4 regions of the Enterobacter cloacae complex sp. ECNIH7 genome follow, and region 3 is predicted to be linked to each of the others. Evidence: predicted binding sites of a transcription regulator. Region 3 holds the regulator's gene; each other region holds the start of a gene.
The links. Region 3 encodes Fur, which represses iron uptake genes when iron is present. Its sites were predicted from a motif close to ATAATAATGAGAACNACTATCAA; they were not measured.
Positions count from the first base shown of each region.

Region 1: the regulator Fur is predicted to act here: its motif matches at 1,790-1,812, upstream of exbB (tol-pal system-associated acyl-CoA thioesterase).
Region 2: the regulator Fur is predicted to act here: its motif matches at 1,716-1,738, upstream of sodA (superoxide dismutase [Mn]).
Region 4: the regulator Fur is predicted to act here: its motif matches at 1,666-1,688, upstream of fepB (Fe2+-enterobactin ABC transporter substrate-binding protein).

Region 1 covers NZ_CP017990.1:4,298,985-4,303,196, forward strand. The annotation lists gene WM95_RS21280 (hypothetical protein) at 1-73, shown strand, start outside; gene WM95_RS21285 (hypothetical protein) at 75-524, shown strand; gene exbD (TonB system transport protein ExbD) at 567-992, opposite strand; gene exbB (tol-pal system-associated acyl-CoA thioesterase) at 997-1,728, opposite strand; gene metC (cystathionine beta-lyase) at 1,980-3,167, shown strand; partial or broken gene WM95_RS21310 (DedA family protein) at 3,311-3,511, shown strand; gene WM95_RS21315 (Tn3 family transposase) at 3,567-4,212, opposite strand, start outside.
Region 2 covers NZ_CP017990.1:5,082,094-5,086,305, reverse strand. The annotation lists gene rhaR (HTH-type transcriptional activator RhaR) at 1-488, shown strand, start outside; gene rhaT (L-rhamnose/proton symporter RhaT) at 489-1,523, opposite strand; gene sodA (superoxide dismutase [Mn]) at 1,812-2,432, shown strand; gene yiiM (6-hydroxyaminopurine reductase) at 2,627-3,301, shown strand; gene cpxA (envelope stress sensor histidine kinase CpxA) at 3,355-4,212, opposite strand, start outside.
Region 3 covers NZ_CP017990.1:1,453,850-1,458,061, reverse strand. The annotation lists gene ybfF (esterase) at 183-956, shown strand; gene ybfE (LexA regulated protein) at 1,085-1,372, shown strand; gene fldA (flavodoxin FldA) at 1,528-2,058, shown strand; gene fur (ferric iron uptake transcriptional regulator) at 2,349-2,795, shown strand; gene chiQ (ChiQ/YbfN family lipoprotein) at 2,936-3,262, opposite strand; gene chiP (chitoporin ChiP) at 3,310-4,212, opposite strand, start outside.
Region 4 covers NZ_CP017990.1:1,337,928-1,342,139, forward strand. The annotation lists gene entS (enterobactin transporter EntS) at 1-636, shown strand, start outside; gene fepB (Fe2+-enterobactin ABC transporter substrate-binding protein) at 683-1,642, opposite strand; gene entC (isochorismate synthase EntC) at 1,831-3,006, shown strand; gene entE ((2,3-dihydroxybenzoyl)adenylate synthase EntE) at 3,016-4,212, shown strand, end outside.

The sequences.
Region 1 (4,212 bases), 2.3 Mb from region 3:
CAATGAAATTTGGCTTAATTTAATTACGCGCGAAAAAAACAACCCAATTTTTTATAGCCTGGGGGAAGATTAACGTGAAAGAAGTTAAAAACAACGACGTTTATTTGACTTTAGAAGATAAAAAAAGTGATGAATTTATCTTAAAGCAAAATCTCGACGCACTGAGAAACACAAAAAATGACGAGATGACGCGTATTACGCAAGACCTGGTATCGATCCCGGCGACGCTGGTTCGTCTGAAATGGCAGAATCGCCGTGAAATTTATCCGCTACAGGTCAAAGAAGAAATTTACGGTGCCGTGATGAACGTCATCATAGAGCAGCGGCCAGAACTGAAAGAGAAGCTTCTGGGACGTCTTGAGGCCAATTATCAATATCTGCTTGCCAGAGAAATCGCCACCCTGCGTCTGACGCGCAAGCTGTCCGACGGTGAGTACCGTACCTCAAACGTCACCTGCGTTGCGCTTGATGAGGACGCGCTGGCAACCCCCTCTACCGCACCGACGGATAGCAAAAACGCATAAACCGGCAGGCATAAAAAAAGCCGGCTTTCGCCAGCTTCTTTATCACTTCGAGGCCGCTTTCTCTTCGCCGACCAGTCCAATCTTCAGGTAACCCGCCTGATGCAGCGTGTCCATTACCTTCATCATGGTTTCATAATCAACGGTTTTATCCGCACGGAAGAAGACCGTGGTGTCTTTCTTACCGCCCGTAAGCTGCTCCAGCGCCGGGATGACCGAGTCGGCCGTCACCGGGTCATTCCCGAGGAACATGGATTTATCCGCCTTCACCGACAGGTAGATAGGCTTCTCCGGGCGGGGCTGGGGCTGGCTGGAAGAGGCAGGCAGATTGACCTTCACATCGACCGTCGCCAGCGGCGCAGCCACCATGAAGATAATCAGCAGAACCAGCATGACGTCGATAAACGGCGTCACGTTGATTTCATGCATTTCGCCGTTATCGTCCAGATTTTCGTTTAGACGCATCGCCATACTCTTAACCTGCGCGCAGTTTAGACGCCGCGTGCACCGGCTTAACCGAGCTGGCGTTCAGGTCGAGATCGCGGCTTTGCAGCAGCAGAACCTGCGCGGCAACGTCACCCAGCGTGGCTTTGTAGCTGCCAATCATACGCGCGAAGATGTTGTAGATGACCACCGCCGGGATAGCGGCAACCAGACCGATTGCCGTCGCCAACAGCGCTTCTGCGATACCCGGCGCCACGACCGCCAGGTTGGTGGTTTGGGTCTGCGCGATACCGATAAAGCTGTTCATGATGCCCCAGACCGTTCCGAAAAGACCGATAAACGGTGAGATCGCGCCGATGGTCGCCAGATAACCATTGCCGCGTCCCATGTGTCGGCCAACGGCCGCAACGCGACGCTCCAGGCGGAAACCGGTACGTTCTTTGATGCCTTCGTTATCTTCACTGCCAGCGGAGAGTTCCAGCTCGTTCTGTGCTTCATTCACTAACAGGGTGGTCAGGCTTTTCGCGTGAAAGGATGAGGTCATATCTGCAGCCTGATCCAGAGAGCGGGCTTCTGCCAGCTGCTGCTGTTCCCGCTTAAGGCGGCGCTTCTGAGAAAGCAGCTCGGCGCTCTTGCTGAAGAAAATAGCCCAGGTGACAACGGACGCCAGAATCAGGCCGATCATCACAATCTTAACCACGATGTCAGCATGCTGATACATGCCCCAAACGGAGAGATCCGTCTGCATCAAATTATTACCCACTCTGTATCTCCAGGACGCAAATCACAAAATCTGAGCGTAATAATATCAAAACGTCGCCGAATTGATAGTAGTTCTCATTAGTATTTGCATGGTGCCGTAATTTTCGCTCACTTTCCTTGCGCTTACGCAGTAAAAATTTCTTATGCGAATTTTTGCTAATATTTTCTGCTTATTCGATAAGCCTCGGGGTGCAGTTTTTTCCAATCGTGGTAGTCTGGACGTCCAGACGTATAAAAACAGGGTTAGCGAACATGACAAAGAAGCATCTTGATACCACGCTGGTACAGGCAGGACGCAGCAAAAAATATACGCAGGGATCGGTCAACAGCGTGATTCAACGAGCCTCCTCGCTGGTGTTTGATACCGTTGAGGAGAAAAAAATTGCCACGCGCAACCGCGCGAAAGGCGGGTTGTTTTATGGCCGTCGCGGCACGCTAACCCATTTTTCGCTGCAGGAGGCGATGTGCGAGCTGGAAGGCGGCGCGGGCTGCGCGCTGTTCCCGTGCGGGGCGGCGGCGGTCGCCAACACCATTCTGGCGTTTGTGGAACAGGGCGACCATATCCTGATGACCAACACCGCCTATGAACCCAGCCAGGACTTCTGTACCAAAATCCTCAGCAAGCTCGGCGTAACGACCGGCTGGTTCGACCCGCTGATTGGCGAAGGCATTGCCGAACTTATTCAGCCAAACACGCGCATTGTGTTCCTGGAATCTCCGGGATCGCTCACCATGGAAGTTCACGACGTGCCGGCTATCGTGAAGGCCGTGCGCAGCAAAGCCCCAGAGGCGATCGTGATGATCGACAACACCTGGGCGGCGGGCGTGCTGTTTAAAGCGCTGGAATTCGACATTGATATCTCGATTCAGGCGGCGACGAAATACCTGATAGGCCACTCTGACGGCATGATTGGCACCGCGGTTTCCAACGCGCGCTGCTGGGATCAGCTGCGTGAAAATGCCTACCTGATGGGCCAGATGGTGGATGCAGACACGGCCTACATGACCAGCCGCGGACTCCGCACGCTGGGCGTTCGCCTTCGTCAGCACCATGAAAGCAGCCTGAAGGTGGCCGAATGGCTGGCGCAGCATCCGCAGGTTGAGCGCGTGAATCATCCCGCGCTACCGGGCAGTAAAGGCCACGAATTTTGGCAGCGTGACTTTACGGGCTGCAGCGGTTTGTTCTCGTTCGTACTGAAAAAGCGGCTAAATAACGACGAGCTGGCGAGCTATCTGGATAATTTTACCCTCTTCAGCATGGCCTACTCCTGGGGCGGTTTTGAATCCCTGATCCTGCCTAATCAGCCGGAACAGGTTGCGGCTCTGCGTCCCGGCGGTGAAGTGGACTTCAGCGGTACCCTGATTCGACTGCATATCGGTTTAGAAAACGTTGACGATCTGATTGCCGATTTAGCAGCAGGGTTCGAGCGTATCGTGTAGAGTGCTGGCTGAAAATGTACTTTCTGGACGCTTTTGTGGACACGGCAATGAGAAAAGTCTGCATGAGTTGCGCCCGGGATCAAACCCGACGGGCGAATAAGGGAGTACAATAGCGCTATATCTGCTGTTCCACAGGAAAGTCCATGGCTGTTATTCAAGATATTATCGCGGCGCTCTGGCAACACGACTTTGCCGCGCTGGCGGATCCTCACGTCGTCGGTATCGTTTACCTCGTGATGTTCGCAACACTGTTTCTGGAAAATGGATTACTGCCAGCCTCGTTTTTACCCGGTGACAGCCTGCTTTTACTTGCCGGGGCATTAATCGGGAAAGGCGTCATGGACTTGGCTAAATTTGCCCAACGCGCCAAAAATGTAAAGTTAGCTTTAAATTCTAAAATCACTCACTTGAATTCTCGTTCTCAATCAGCGCTTGCTTCCAATATTCTGGTTCAGCATATCGAGCAACCAATGCATCGATATCTATTTTTGAGGTTGATGGACTAAACTCAAAATTGCCATACATATTGATGTGCTGCCATGCAACGGGCGAAATACTGTGAAGCTGAGCCAGTGCATTTTGATCTCCTACTGTTTGCTTCTGTTCATAGACACGAGATAGCAGCACTGTGTTGTAGTAAATGACCGCGTTGGTGATGAGCCGAGAGCATTCATTCCATATTTGCTGCTCCTCTTCTGTTTTTACTCTGAATTTTCCACCGTTAACAAATGCAACTGCTCGTCTAAGACGATGATAGGCTTCGCCACGATTTAATGCTTTTTGTACACATTGACGTAAGCCAACATCGTCGACAAAGTCGAGAATGTATAGCGTTCGGCATATGTTTTCCAACTCCCATAATGCTTTCTTGGTCTGATTCTGACGCGAATAGCTCGAGAGTTTGCGAACAATCGTGGCTTGAGTAACATCTTTTTGAGCTAGCGATGCCATGATCCGTTGAATATTGGGCCATTCACGTTCAATCAATTCATCGTTGGTTTTTCGGGCAGGCTTTATTAGCCAGTCACCACACTCATTGGGATGT
Region 2 (4,212 bases), 1.5 Mb from region 3:
ACGGCATGGCTCAGGTGCGCCAGACGATCGCCCAGCTGGAGCAGGAGAGCCAGAAGCACGATCCCGTGGCAAATCCGATGGCGGAACTGCTGTTCGCCCAGCTGGTGATGACCCTCAAACGTCATCGTTACGCGACCGATAACCCCTCCGCAACCGTCCAGGAAGCGCTGCTGGACAAGTTGATTGCCCGGCTTGCGGGCAGCCTGAACAAAAGTTTCGTTCTGGAAAAGTTTTGCGAGCAGGAGCAGTGCAGCGAGCGCGCGTTGCGCCAGCAGTTCCGCACCCAGACGGGGATGACGGTCAACCACTACCTGCGTCAGCTGCGCATCTGCCACGCCCAGTACCTGTTGCAGCATACCGAGCTGATGGTCAGTGAAGTGGCGATGCGCAGCGGATTTGAGGACAGTAATTACTTTTCGGTGGTGTTTAACCGCGAGGTGGGGATGACGCCGGTTCAGTGGCGTCATCGCAGTCGAAAGGCAGCGTAATCAGTTCGCCATGCCGAGGCCCACGATATTGGCCGCGATAATAATCACCACGCAGCCCAGGCTCAGCACGCCCACCGGACGACGCCCGGCGTTATTCCACTCCTTCAGTACCAGCCCAACCAGTCCGCCACACAGCACGTAGAAGCTCATGTGCAGCATCCAGCTTATGTAATCGTACTGCGGTGGAATGCTGGCGTGGCCCCAGGCGTAGAAAAAGAACTGCAGATACCACATGAGGCCGCCCAGCATCGATAGGAGCACATTGGTGATGATTAAGGATTTTGCCAGTGAGAAATCGGCTTTTACCGACAAATCCTTCACTTTTGCCAGACGAATGAAGCAGAAGCCGAGGTTTACCAACGCGCCGCCGCCCATGATCACCACGTAGCTTGGCAGCGCCACGTACAGCGGGTCGACGCCCAGCGCGGCGGCCGCTTCGTGCATGGGTTTTGCCGCGTTCATGGCGAACGACATGCCCGCCGAGAAGATGCCGCACATCACTGCCAGCAGCAGCCCCTTCTTCAGGTTAAAGTCTTCGGCTTTGATGCCCATCTTGCGCTCTTTCAACTGTCCCGCGCGGGTGACGATACCCACGCCTATCACCGCAACAAGCACGCCAAGCAGCGTCATTTGCCCGCCTTTGGTGTTGATCAACACGTCGACATTGCCGTTAAGAATGGGCGTCATCAGCGTGCCGACGATGAGCGTAATGCCAATTGCGATGCCAATACCCATCGACATCCCGAGGTAGCGCATGGTCAGGCCGTAATTGATGTTGCCGATGCCCCACATCGCCCCGAACAGAAACACTGGCAGGAGGGTGGAGGCACTGAAGGAAGTAAAGTAGCCCCAGAAATCCGGGAGCAGCATGGCGCTAATGGTCCACGGCAAAATCAGCCAGGACACGGTACCGCCAACTGACCACATGGTTTCCCACGACCACCCTTTCACCTTTTTAAACGGGGCATAGAAACAGGCTGCACTGGCCGCGCCTATCAAATGCCAGAAGATACCCATCGTAATCGCATGATTCATTTTTACGTCCTCATCGTTTTTATAGCCGGTGGCTTCCCCCCGGCTTGATGAGTGTAAAAATTAGGCAGTTCAGGAACCTTCAGACTGTTGCCGCAATTTAGTTTTGGATGGCAATCAGCACGTTAACCGGGTGAGCAGACTCACAATTTTGTGATAAGGCAAAAATCAAATAACCTTATAAAAACTACGGCATTGATAATCATTTTCAATATCATTTAATTAACTATAATGAACCAACTGCTTACGCGGCATTAACAGCTGTGCCGCCCGACAATAATGGAGAGGATTATGAGTTATACACTGCCATCCCTGCCGTATGCCTACGACGCACTGGAACCGCATTTCGACAAGCAGACGATGGAAATCCATCACACTAAACACCACCAGACCTATGTGAACAACGCGAACGCCGCGCTGGAAAGCCTGCCAGAGTTCGCTAACCTGTCTGCTGAAGAGCTGATCACCAAGCTGGACCAGCTGCCAGCGGACAAGAAAACCGTTCTGCGTAACAACGCTGGCGGCCACGCTAACCACAGCCTGTTCTGGAAAGGCCTGAAGACCGGTACCACCCTGCAGGGCGACCTGAAAGCGGCTATCGAGCGCGACTTCGGCTCCGTAGACAACTTCAAAGCAGAATTCGAAAAAGCCGCTGCAACCCGTTTCGGCTCTGGCTGGGCGTGGCTGGTTCTGAAAGGCGACAAGCTGGCGGTAGTGTCTACTGCTAACCAGGACTCCCCGCTGATGGGTGAAGCAATCTCTGGCGCATCCGGCTTCCCGATCCTGGGCCTGGACGTGTGGGAACACGCTTACTACCTGAAATTCCAGAACCGTCGCCCGGACTACATCAAAGCCTTCTGGGACGTGGTGAACTGGGACGAAGCAGCAGCGCGTTTCGCCGCTAAAAAATAAGGTTGCATTGACGCCTGTGAGAAGCGAGTCTTATGACTCGCTTTTTTTGTATCTGTATACCCGTCATACTTCAAGTTGCAGGTGCGTTGGCTGCGTTCGCTCACCCCAGTCACTTACCTGAGTAAGCTCCTGGGGATTCACTCTCTTGCCGCCTTCCTGCAACTCGAATTATTTAGGGCATAAAAGGAGCAGCGATGCATTATCCGGTGAATGTATTTACAGGCAAGGTAAGGGAGTACGACGGCAGCCGCCCGAGTGCCATCGCCAAAATTCAGGTCGACGGTGAGCTGACGTTAACCGACCTCGGGCTTGCGGGTGACGAGCAGGCCGAAAAGAAAATCCACGGCGGGCCCGATCGCGCGCTGTGCCACTACCCGCGCGAACACTACCAGCACTGGAAAACCGAATTCCCCGAGCAGGCGGACCTCTTCGTCGCCCCCGCGTTTGGCGAGAATCTCTCCACCGAAGGGCTCACCGAAAAGAACGTGTTTATCGGTGATATCTACCGCTGGGGCGATGCCCTGATTCAGGTGACGCAGCCGCGCTCGCCGTGCTTCAAGCTCAACTACCATTTCGGTATTCAGGATATGTCGGCCCAGCTGCAAAAAGCGGGTAAAACCGGCTGGCTGTATCGCGTGGTGCTGGCTGGGCAGGTTTCAGCGGACGCACCGCTTGAGCTGGCGTCGCGCCTGAGCGATGTGTCTGTTTATGACGCCTGCGCCATTGCCTGGCATATGCCGTTTGACGACGAACAGTATCACCGCCTGCTGTCGGCGGCGGGGCTATCGACCAGCTGGACGAGAACGATGCAGAAGCGGCGTTTAAGCAGCAAGATCGAAGATAATTCGCGGAGATTGTGGGGGAAATAGTCCTCCGCAGAAAGTAGGCCGGGTAAGGCGAAGCCGCCACCCGGCACTAACACCTACGAACGCTTATACAACGGTAGCCACAGCGTTAACCGTAGTCCACCCAGCGGACTGTCATCGGCTTTCACCCAGCCACGGTGCTGCTGCATGGCAGTTTCAACAATCGCCAGACCCAGTCCCGTACCACCTGATTCCCGGTCGCGCGCCTCATCGGTACGATAGAACGGACGGAAAATCTGCTCGCGGTCTTCCGGGCTGACGCCGGGACCGTCGTCATCGACAATGACGGTGATCCCGTCTTTATCCACCGAGAACGCCACCTCAATCTTCGTATGCGAGTAGCGCAGGGCGTTACGCACGATGTTCTCCAGCGCGCTTTCCAGCGTGTTGGGGTTACCGTACAGCGGCCACGGGCCCGGCGGGAAGTTGACGGTGAAGGATTTACCCATCTGTTCCGCTTCGAACGCCGCGTTGTCCAGCACCTCGTGCCAGAGGTGATTCGCTTTCACCGTTTCGCTGACCAGCGCGTTTTTCTGCTGATTGCGCGACATGACCAGCAGGTCGTTGATCATGCTGTCCAGGCGGTGCGCTTCTGTTTCAATACGCTCCAGCTCTTTGCTCTCACCGCTGCGGCGGCGCAGCAGCGCAGTGCCAAGCTGCAAGCGCGTAAGCGGGGTACGCAGCTCGTGCGAGATATCCGACAGCAGACGCTGCTGCGCTGTCATCATGAGATCGAGGGCGCTCACCATCTGGTTAAAACTGGTTCCGGCGGCAAGGAACTCCTGCGGACCTGCTTCCAACTCAGGGTGCTGTCGCAGGTTACCCTGCGCCACCTCATCGGCGGCATTCTTCAGCTTACGCGCCGGTTTTGCCAGGCTCCACGCCAGCCATAACAGCAGCGGCGAGCTGACCAG
Region 3 (4,212 bases):
TTAATCCAGTGCGATATCTTATCTGAATACAAGTCATTGGGATTATAAGGTCAAATCCCAACAGCGGATAGCGTCAAACCAGGTTGGCAGCAAAAGTCAGATTAAACTGGAACCTTGCAGCCGGGCGGCAGAATGGTCAACATGATACCCTAACCTGACATACGTAAAAAAAGAACTTTGCCATGAAATTGAATACCCGAGCGCAAACTGCACAATCGCCGAACAATAATTCTCCCATCGTACTGGTTCACGGGCTTTTTGGTAGTCTGGATAACCTGGGCGTGCTGGCGCGCGATCTGGTTACCGACCACGATATTTTACAGGTCGATATGCGCAATCATGGTCTTTCCGGGCGTTCCGACGAGATGACCTACGCGGCGATGGCGCAGGATCTGCTGGATACGCTGGATGCCCACGACCTGCAAAAGGTGACCCTCATCGGGCATTCAATGGGTGGCAAAGCGGTGATGGCCCTGACGGCACTGGCCCCGGACCGTATTAGCGGCCTGGTGGTGATTGACGTCGCGCCCGTGGATTATGACGTTCGCCGTCACGACGAGATTTTTGCCGCTATTAATGCGGTCACAGAAGCGGGTGTCGCGACGCGCCAACAGGCGGCTGCCGTAATGCGTGAGCATCTTAATGAAGAAGGCGTCGTTCAGTTTCTGCTGAAGTCGTTTGTTGACGGGCAATGGCGTTTTAACGTGCCGGTGCTCTGGGACCAGTACAATAACATCGTCGGCTGGGAAACCGTCCCCGCCTGGCCATACCCCACTCTCTTTATTCGCGGCGGCAACTCGCCTTACGTTACCGACGCGTACCGCGACACGCTGCTGGCCCAATTCCCGCAGGCTCGCGCCCACGTGATTGCCGGTGCCGGGCACTGGGTGCATGCGGAAAAACCGGATGCTGTGCTGCGCGCCATTCGCCGCTATCTCGCTGATACTGCAAATTGATTAAAAAGAAAGCGACTGGAAGGCTGCAGGCGTCCAGTCGTTGGCGTGCCGTTTTTGGTGATGTATGATGGCGCGCTTATCGCCCGGGCATTAGCAGGGCGGCGTGTTTCCCCCGAAGTCTCAGAATCATGGCCAAAGAACAAACGGACCGTACGACACTAGATCTGTTCGCGAATGAGCGTCGCCCGGGACGACCCAAGACGAATCCGCTTTCGCGCGATGAACAGCTGCGTATCAATAAACGCAACCAGCTTAAACGCGATAAAAATCGTGGGCTTAAGCGTGTCGAACTGAAGCTCAACGCCGACGCGGTCGATGCACTTAATGAGCTGGCCGAGGCCCGAAATATCAGCCGTAGCGAGCTCATTGAAGAGATGCTGATCGCCCAGCTTGAGACGTTGCGCGGCCAGGCATAAGTCTGAAAATTCCCTTAATTACCCTTTTCATGTAGCACAGAGTGCAGTCCTGCGCGATAGCTGTTTCCGCAGGGTTGCCAGTTCTGCTATTATTGCCCTTATCCGTGGCCAAATTGCGCCACCATACTATTAAGTTTCAAGAGGTTATTTTACTCATGGCAATCATCGGCATTTTCTTTGGCAGTGATACCGGCAATACCGAAAATATCGCGAAAAACATTCAAAAACAGCTCGGTAAAGACGTTGCTGATGTGCATGACATCGCCAAGAGCAGCAAAGAAGATCTCGAAGGCTATGACATTCTGCTGCTGGGCATTCCAACCTGGTACTACGGTGAAGCCCAGTGCGACTGGGATGATTTTTTCCCGACGCTGGAAGAAGTGGACTTCAACGGTAAGCTGGTCGCCCTTTTTGGCTGTGGCGATCAGGAAGACTACGCCGAATACTTCTGTGACGCGCTGGGCACCATCCGCGATATCATTGAGCCGAACGGCGCGGTTATCGTAGGTCACTGGCCGACCGCCGGTTACCACTTCGAAGCGTCTAAAGGCCTGGCCGATGACGATCATTTCGTGGGTCTGGCCATCGACGAAGACCGTCAGCCAGAGCTGACCGCAGAGCGTGTTGAGAAGTGGGTTAAGCAGATCCGCGAGGAACTGCACCTGGATGATATTCTGAACGCCTGATTTTATCGCGGCGCAACTGCGGTTGCGCCCATGCCCCAGGTCAAACCGATTAAATTAATCGCTACAATCTTTTAACTTTTTCGCCCAGACCTGTACAATGTCTCCCTGATAAAACGTGGTTTTCCATTGAGCAAGTTTGTTGGTGATACCACGTTTTTATAAGCATATTTTGCCTGAGACTTGCAGTTTTCATTTAGCCATGGCAGTTCTATAATGAGACGCATTATCCCGGGTGCATTTTCTGTCACTTCCTACAGAAGTGAATCGTTTAGCAACAGGACAGATTCCGCATGACTGACAACAATACCGCATTAAAGAAGGCTGGCCTGAAAGTTACGCTTCCTCGGTTAAAAATCCTTGAAGTGCTTCAGGGTCCAGACAATCACCATGTCAGTGCGGAAGACCTCTATAAACGTCTTATCGACATGGGTGAAGAGATCGGGCTGGCTACCGTCTATCGCGTGCTGAACCAGTTTGATGACGCGGGCATTGTTACCCGTCATAATTTCGAAGGCGGTAAATCTGTTTTCGAACTGACCCAGCAGCAGCACCACGATCACCTGATCTGCCTCGATTGCGGCAAGGTCATTGAATTCAGCGATGATTCCATTGAATCACGCCAGCGTGAAATCGCGGCGCGTCATGGCATCCGCCTGACGAACCACAGCCTGTATCTTTACGGTCACTGCGCTGAAGGCGACTGCCGCGAAGACGACCACGCGCACGACGCGAAATAATCAGTATTCATACTCTGAGCCAGCCGCAAGGTTGGCTTTTTTTTTGCCTGAAAAAGCCCGGTGGCGCTGCGCTTACCGGGCCCACGGGCTATGACACCTTTGTAGGCCCGGCAAGCGCAGCGCCACCGGGCGTAAAGCACTTATTTATTGTTATTGCGTATCTCGTTCCAGATCTTATCGCAACGCTTCGCCACTTCCTGATCGTTACCGGTTTTACGCGCCTGGATACAGGCCTGGTAATCCATCACGCGGACGTTCTCCTGCGTCGCGAACTGCTCATGCGCTTTCTCTTTCTTCAGCACGTTCAGCACGCTCTGACAGGCTTGAATTTTCTCCGGCGATCCTTCCGCAGTATTTATGCAGGCGCTATACGCCTCCTTCAGACGGGAGTCCTCTTTCGGCGCCTGATTCTGAGCACACGCCACCAGCCCTGATGCCAGCAACGCGACGATTACGATTTTTTTCATCATGTGCAGTCTCCATACCGGCGGGACTCAGCCCGCCGGTGCGTTCATCAGAAGATGGTGAATGGGGCAATAACCATGAATTTCACGTCACGTTCATCCTGGAAGATGTTGCCGTAACCGCCCGCATAGCTCGGGATATCGGAGTGGTTGTCATACTGAGTGAAGTGCAGTTTGAACATCGTGCCTTTCGCGCGGCCATCCTGCAGGGTATAGATAGCATCGAGGCTGTAGGAAGACTCTTTCAGGCGATAGTTAGGATCGTAGTATGCGTCCGGCGTGGCCATATCGGCAGGTTTTGCGTCCCAGGCGTAAGCGTAAGAGGCACCCACGGCCCAGCCCGGCAGATTCCAGTTTTTCAGGTCATACATTGCGCCAAAGAAGACCGCTTTCTCGCCGTCGGCGTTGAAGTCAGAGCGGTTATCCCACCAGATATCAAGACGACCGTTGGAGGAGGCGTAGGTCGGGGTCATACGCTGCAGGAAGTAGCCCTGCTGCCCTTCCGCCTTCACCCATGTGCCTTCCAGACGTAAATCAACCTGACCGACCTTGTAGCCGAAGGTTAACGCCTGCAGCCACGCGGTGCCGTCATAAATGTCGTTGACGCCACCGTTGCTGACCTTGTCGCGCGTACCGTAGAACTGGTAGCTGGTGCTCAGCGGGCTACCCGCGACATCGAATTTATAGCTGGCCTTGGCAAAATACTGATCGACATAGCCTTGTGCCTGACCGAATGCCGCTTCAAGCACCAGATCGTTTTTGAAGTCGTACTTCGCGCCCAGCGAGTGCAGGTAATCGACTTTGGTTTTTTTATCGTTCTGGTAGAACTTGTCCATTTCAATGTGCCACGGCGCTTTGTACTCGTTGGTCCACATATAGGAGAAGCTCAACGCCCCCGCGTCACCGTAGTCAAAATTCGCCCCGGCTTCCGCACCCTGATAGGTACCCGGCAT
Region 4 (4,212 bases), 120 kb from region 3:
CCGCGCGAGCATCCGCTGAAATCGCTGATGGTCGCGATTCGTTTCCTGTTCAGCAACCCGCTGATTGGCGGGATTGCGCTGCTCGGCGGCCTGCTGACCATGGCGAGCGCCGTGCGCGTGCTCTACCCGGCATTAGCGGGAGCGTGGCAGATGAGCGCCTCGGAGATTGGTCTACTGTACGCCGCCATTCCGCTCGGCGCGGCGTGCGGGGCGCTGACCAGCGGCAACCTGGCGCAGAGCGCGCGTCCGGGGTTGATTATGCTGCTTGCCACGCTGGCCTCGTTTATCGCCATCGGCTTCTTCAGCCTGATGCCGGTGTGGGCTCTCGGGGTGCTGTGTCTGGTGATTTTCGGCTGGCTGAGCGCCATCAGCTCGCTGCTGCAGTACACCCTGATCCAGACCCAGACGCCGGAAGGGATGCTCGGGCGCATTAACGGCCTGTGGACGGCGCAGAACGTGACGGGTGATGCGATTGGCGCGGCGATCCTCGGCGGGCTGGGCGCGATGATGACTCCGGCGGCCTCGGCGAGCTGCGGCGGGTTTGCGTTAGCGATGGTTGGCGGGATTTTGTTAGTGGCGCTGGTGGAGTTGCGGCGGTTCAGGCAGGAGGTTGTGTTGAACGACGGGGCGGCCTGATGCCCTCACCCCGGCCCTCTCCCACAGGGAGAGGGAGGGGAAATGCCTACTTAAACAATGCATTCAATCTGTCTAACACCAACATCGCGCTGTAATAATCCAGGCGGAACGTCTCCGTTCCCAATGCCCAGACCCGTTTGTTTTTCACCGACGGCAAATGCGCCAGCAGCGGGTTGGCGTAAATCGCATCCACGTCTTTCTGGTCGCCGGCAAACACAAACAGCCCTTTGCCGTTCAGCCCCGTCGCCAGATTTTCACCGCCCAGTTGAATGATGTCGTGGCGTTTGCCCTGGCTTTTTGAGGTGTGCAGTCCGGCGGGCAGCTCCGCCAGCGTAAAGCCCAGCTGGTGCAGCAGCTTGCCCTGCGCCGATTCCGCAGTCCACAGGTTGGCGCTGTGCGCGGCGGCGGTATAGACGATGGCGTTGACAGGCTGCGGTGGCAGCTTCATCTGCTCTTTAACCTGCGCGAGCTGTTTATCAAACGCGGCAATGCGCTCTGCGGCCTGTTTTTCCTGCCCGGTAATAGTGCCCAGCTGGGTCAGCAGTTCCTGCCAGCTCTTGTCGTCGTAGTTGATGATAAGCGTTGGGGCGATGGCGGAGAGCTGATCGTACAGCGCCAGCGCGGAATCCCCGCCGGTAGCGCTGATCAAAATCAGATCCGGCATTTGCGCGGCGACCGCTTCGGCGCTCGGCTCGCCGATGTACAGCCGTGCAACCTTGCGCTGTTTCGCAATATCACCCCACTGGCGCAAAAAGCCCTGCGCATCCGCCACGCGGTTGTTCGGCGTGGTGGCGCCGCTGGCGACGACCGGGGCGTCAATCGCCAGCAGGGAGCCGGTTAAGGTCACGCTGGTGGAGACAATGCGCGTCGGTTTGCTCTCAAGCGTGTGAACGCCTCGGCTGTCGGTCACCTGACGCGGCCAGTCGGCGGCAGCGGCTGAGGCAAGTCCTAAAACAAAAAGTGCAGATAAAAGCAGGGTATTACGGAATAGGGCAGGGAATTTCACAGCGCGACATCCTGTTTTTTTTGAAGATAATGCTTCTCATTTTCATGGTTGCCGCGAAGGGATGCAAGCTTTTGTCGCATAAGTTATTTGTCCGACGGTTGACAGCGAAGCGATGTGGGATTAGGTTAGCCGACGAAAATATAAATGATAATCATTATTGCTTCTTTTATCATTTTGAGGAGGATGATATGGACACGTCCCTGGCTGAGGAAGTTCAGCACACCGCGACCACGCTGCAATCAGACAGCTTTTTCTTTATGTCGCCTTACCGCAGTTTTACAACCTCAGGCTGTTTTGCCCGCTTCTCTGAACCCGCCGTCTGCGGCGACGATCCGGCGGGGCACTTCCAGCAAAAATTAGCCCAGGCCTTCCGGAATGCGAAAGCCAGCGGCATCGCTCACCCGGTGATGGTAGGGGCTATTCCGTTCGATACTCGCAAGCCATCTTCTCTGTTTATTCCGCAGCGCTGGCAGACCTTTTCCCGTCCCGCGCGTCAGCAGTCCGCACGCTATTTCTCCGGCGCGCAGGCGCTGAAGGTGGAACAGCGCACCGAGATCCCCGCTCAGCCCGTGTTCGAAGAGATGGTCGCGCGCGCCGCGTCGCTCACCGCCACGCCGCAGGTGAATAAGGTAGTGCTGTCGCGCCTGATTGATATCGCCACCGATAAAAACATGGATAGCGGTGCGCTGATGGAGCGGCTGCTCGCCCAGAACCCGGCGAGCTTTAACTTCCACGTGCCGCTGGAGGACGGCGGCGTGCTGCTCGGCGCCAGCCCCGAACTGCTGCTGCGTAAAGAGGGCGCGCACTTTAGCTCGCTGCCGCTGGCAGGCTCTGCGCGCCGCCAGCCGGACGACGTATTGGATCGCGAAGCGGGCAATAAGCTGCTCGCCTCCGAAAAAGACCGTCACGAGCACGATCTCGTAACCCAGGCGATGAAGGCCATTCTGGCACCGCGCAGCCACCACCTGAGCATGCCGTCTTCCCCGCAGCTCATCACCACGCCGACGCTGTGGCATCTGGCGACGCCGGTTGAAGGTGACGCGCGTGAAAATGAAAACGCCCTGACGCTGGCCTGCCTGCTGCACCCGACCCCGGCCCTGAGCGGCTTCCCGCATCAGGCGGCAAAAGAGCTGATTGCCGAGCTGGAGCCGTTCGACCGCGAGCTGTTCGGCGGCATCGTCGGCTGGTGCGACAGCGAAGGCAACGGCGAGTGGGTGGTGACCATCCGCTGCGCGCGTCTGCATAAAAACACCGTTCGCCTGTTTGCCGGCGCGGGCATTGTGCCGGCCTCCTCGCCGGTGGGCGAGTGGCGCGAGACGGGCGTGAAGCTCTCCACCATGCTTAACGTGTTTGGCCTGCACTAAGGAACGCTCATGACTATTCCCTTTACCCGCTGGCCTGAGGAATTCGCCCGCCGCTACCGTGAAAAAGGCTACTGGCAGGATCTGTCGCTGACCCACATCCTGACGGACCGTGCGGACAGCGATGCGGTGGCGATTATCGACGGCGAGCGGCACATCACCTACCGCGCGTTTAATCAGGCGGTAAACAATCTGGCGTCCGCTCTTCAGGCGCGCGGGCTGCAGCGCGGCGAGACGGCGCTGGTGCAGCTCGGAAACGTGGCCGAGTTCTACATCACTTTCTTCGCGCTGCTGCAAATCGGCGTCGCGCCGGTGAACGCGCTCTTTAGCCATCAGCGCAGCGAGCTGAACGCTTACGCGGAGCAGATCAAACCCGCCGCGCTGATTGCCGATCGCGACCACGGGCTGTTTGCGGGCGATGATTTTCTTAACACCTTTGTGGATGCGCACCGCTCGGTTCGCGTCGTGCTGCTGCGCGGCGATAAGGACGAACACGCCCTGGAAGCGGCGATTGCGCGTCCGGCGGACAATTTCATCCCGAACCCAACGCCCGCCGACGAAGTGGCGTTTTTCCAGCTTTCCGGCGGTAGCACCGGCACGCCGAAGCTGATCCCGCGCACGCACAACGATTACGACTACAGCATTCGCCGCAGCAACGAGATTTGCGGCATCACCGCCGATACGCGTTACCTGAACGCGCTGCCCGCAGCGCATAACTACGCCATGAGTTCGCCGGGATCGTTAGGCGTCTTCACCGCGGGCGGCTGCGTAGTGCTGGCGAACGATCCGAGCGCCACGCTCTGCTTCCCGCTGATTGAACGGCATCAGATTAACGTCACCTCGCTGGTTCCTCCGGCGGTGAGCCTCTGGCTGCAGGCGATTGCCGACGGCGCGGGAAGCGCGCAGCTTAAATCCCTCAGGCTGCTGCAGGTGGGGGGCGCACGTCTCTCCGCCACGCTCGCGGCGCGCATTCCGGCGGAAATCGGCTGCCAGCTTCAACAGGTGTTCGGCATGGCGGAAGGGCTGGTGAACTACACCGCGCTCGACGACGCGCCGGAACGCATCATCAACACCCAGGGCCGCCCGATGTGCCCGGACGACGAAGTTTGGGTGGCGGACGAGAACGGAAACCCGCTGCCGCGCGGTGAGGTTGGGCGTCTGATGACGCGCGGGCCGTATACCTTCCGCGGCTATTTCAACAGCCCGGAA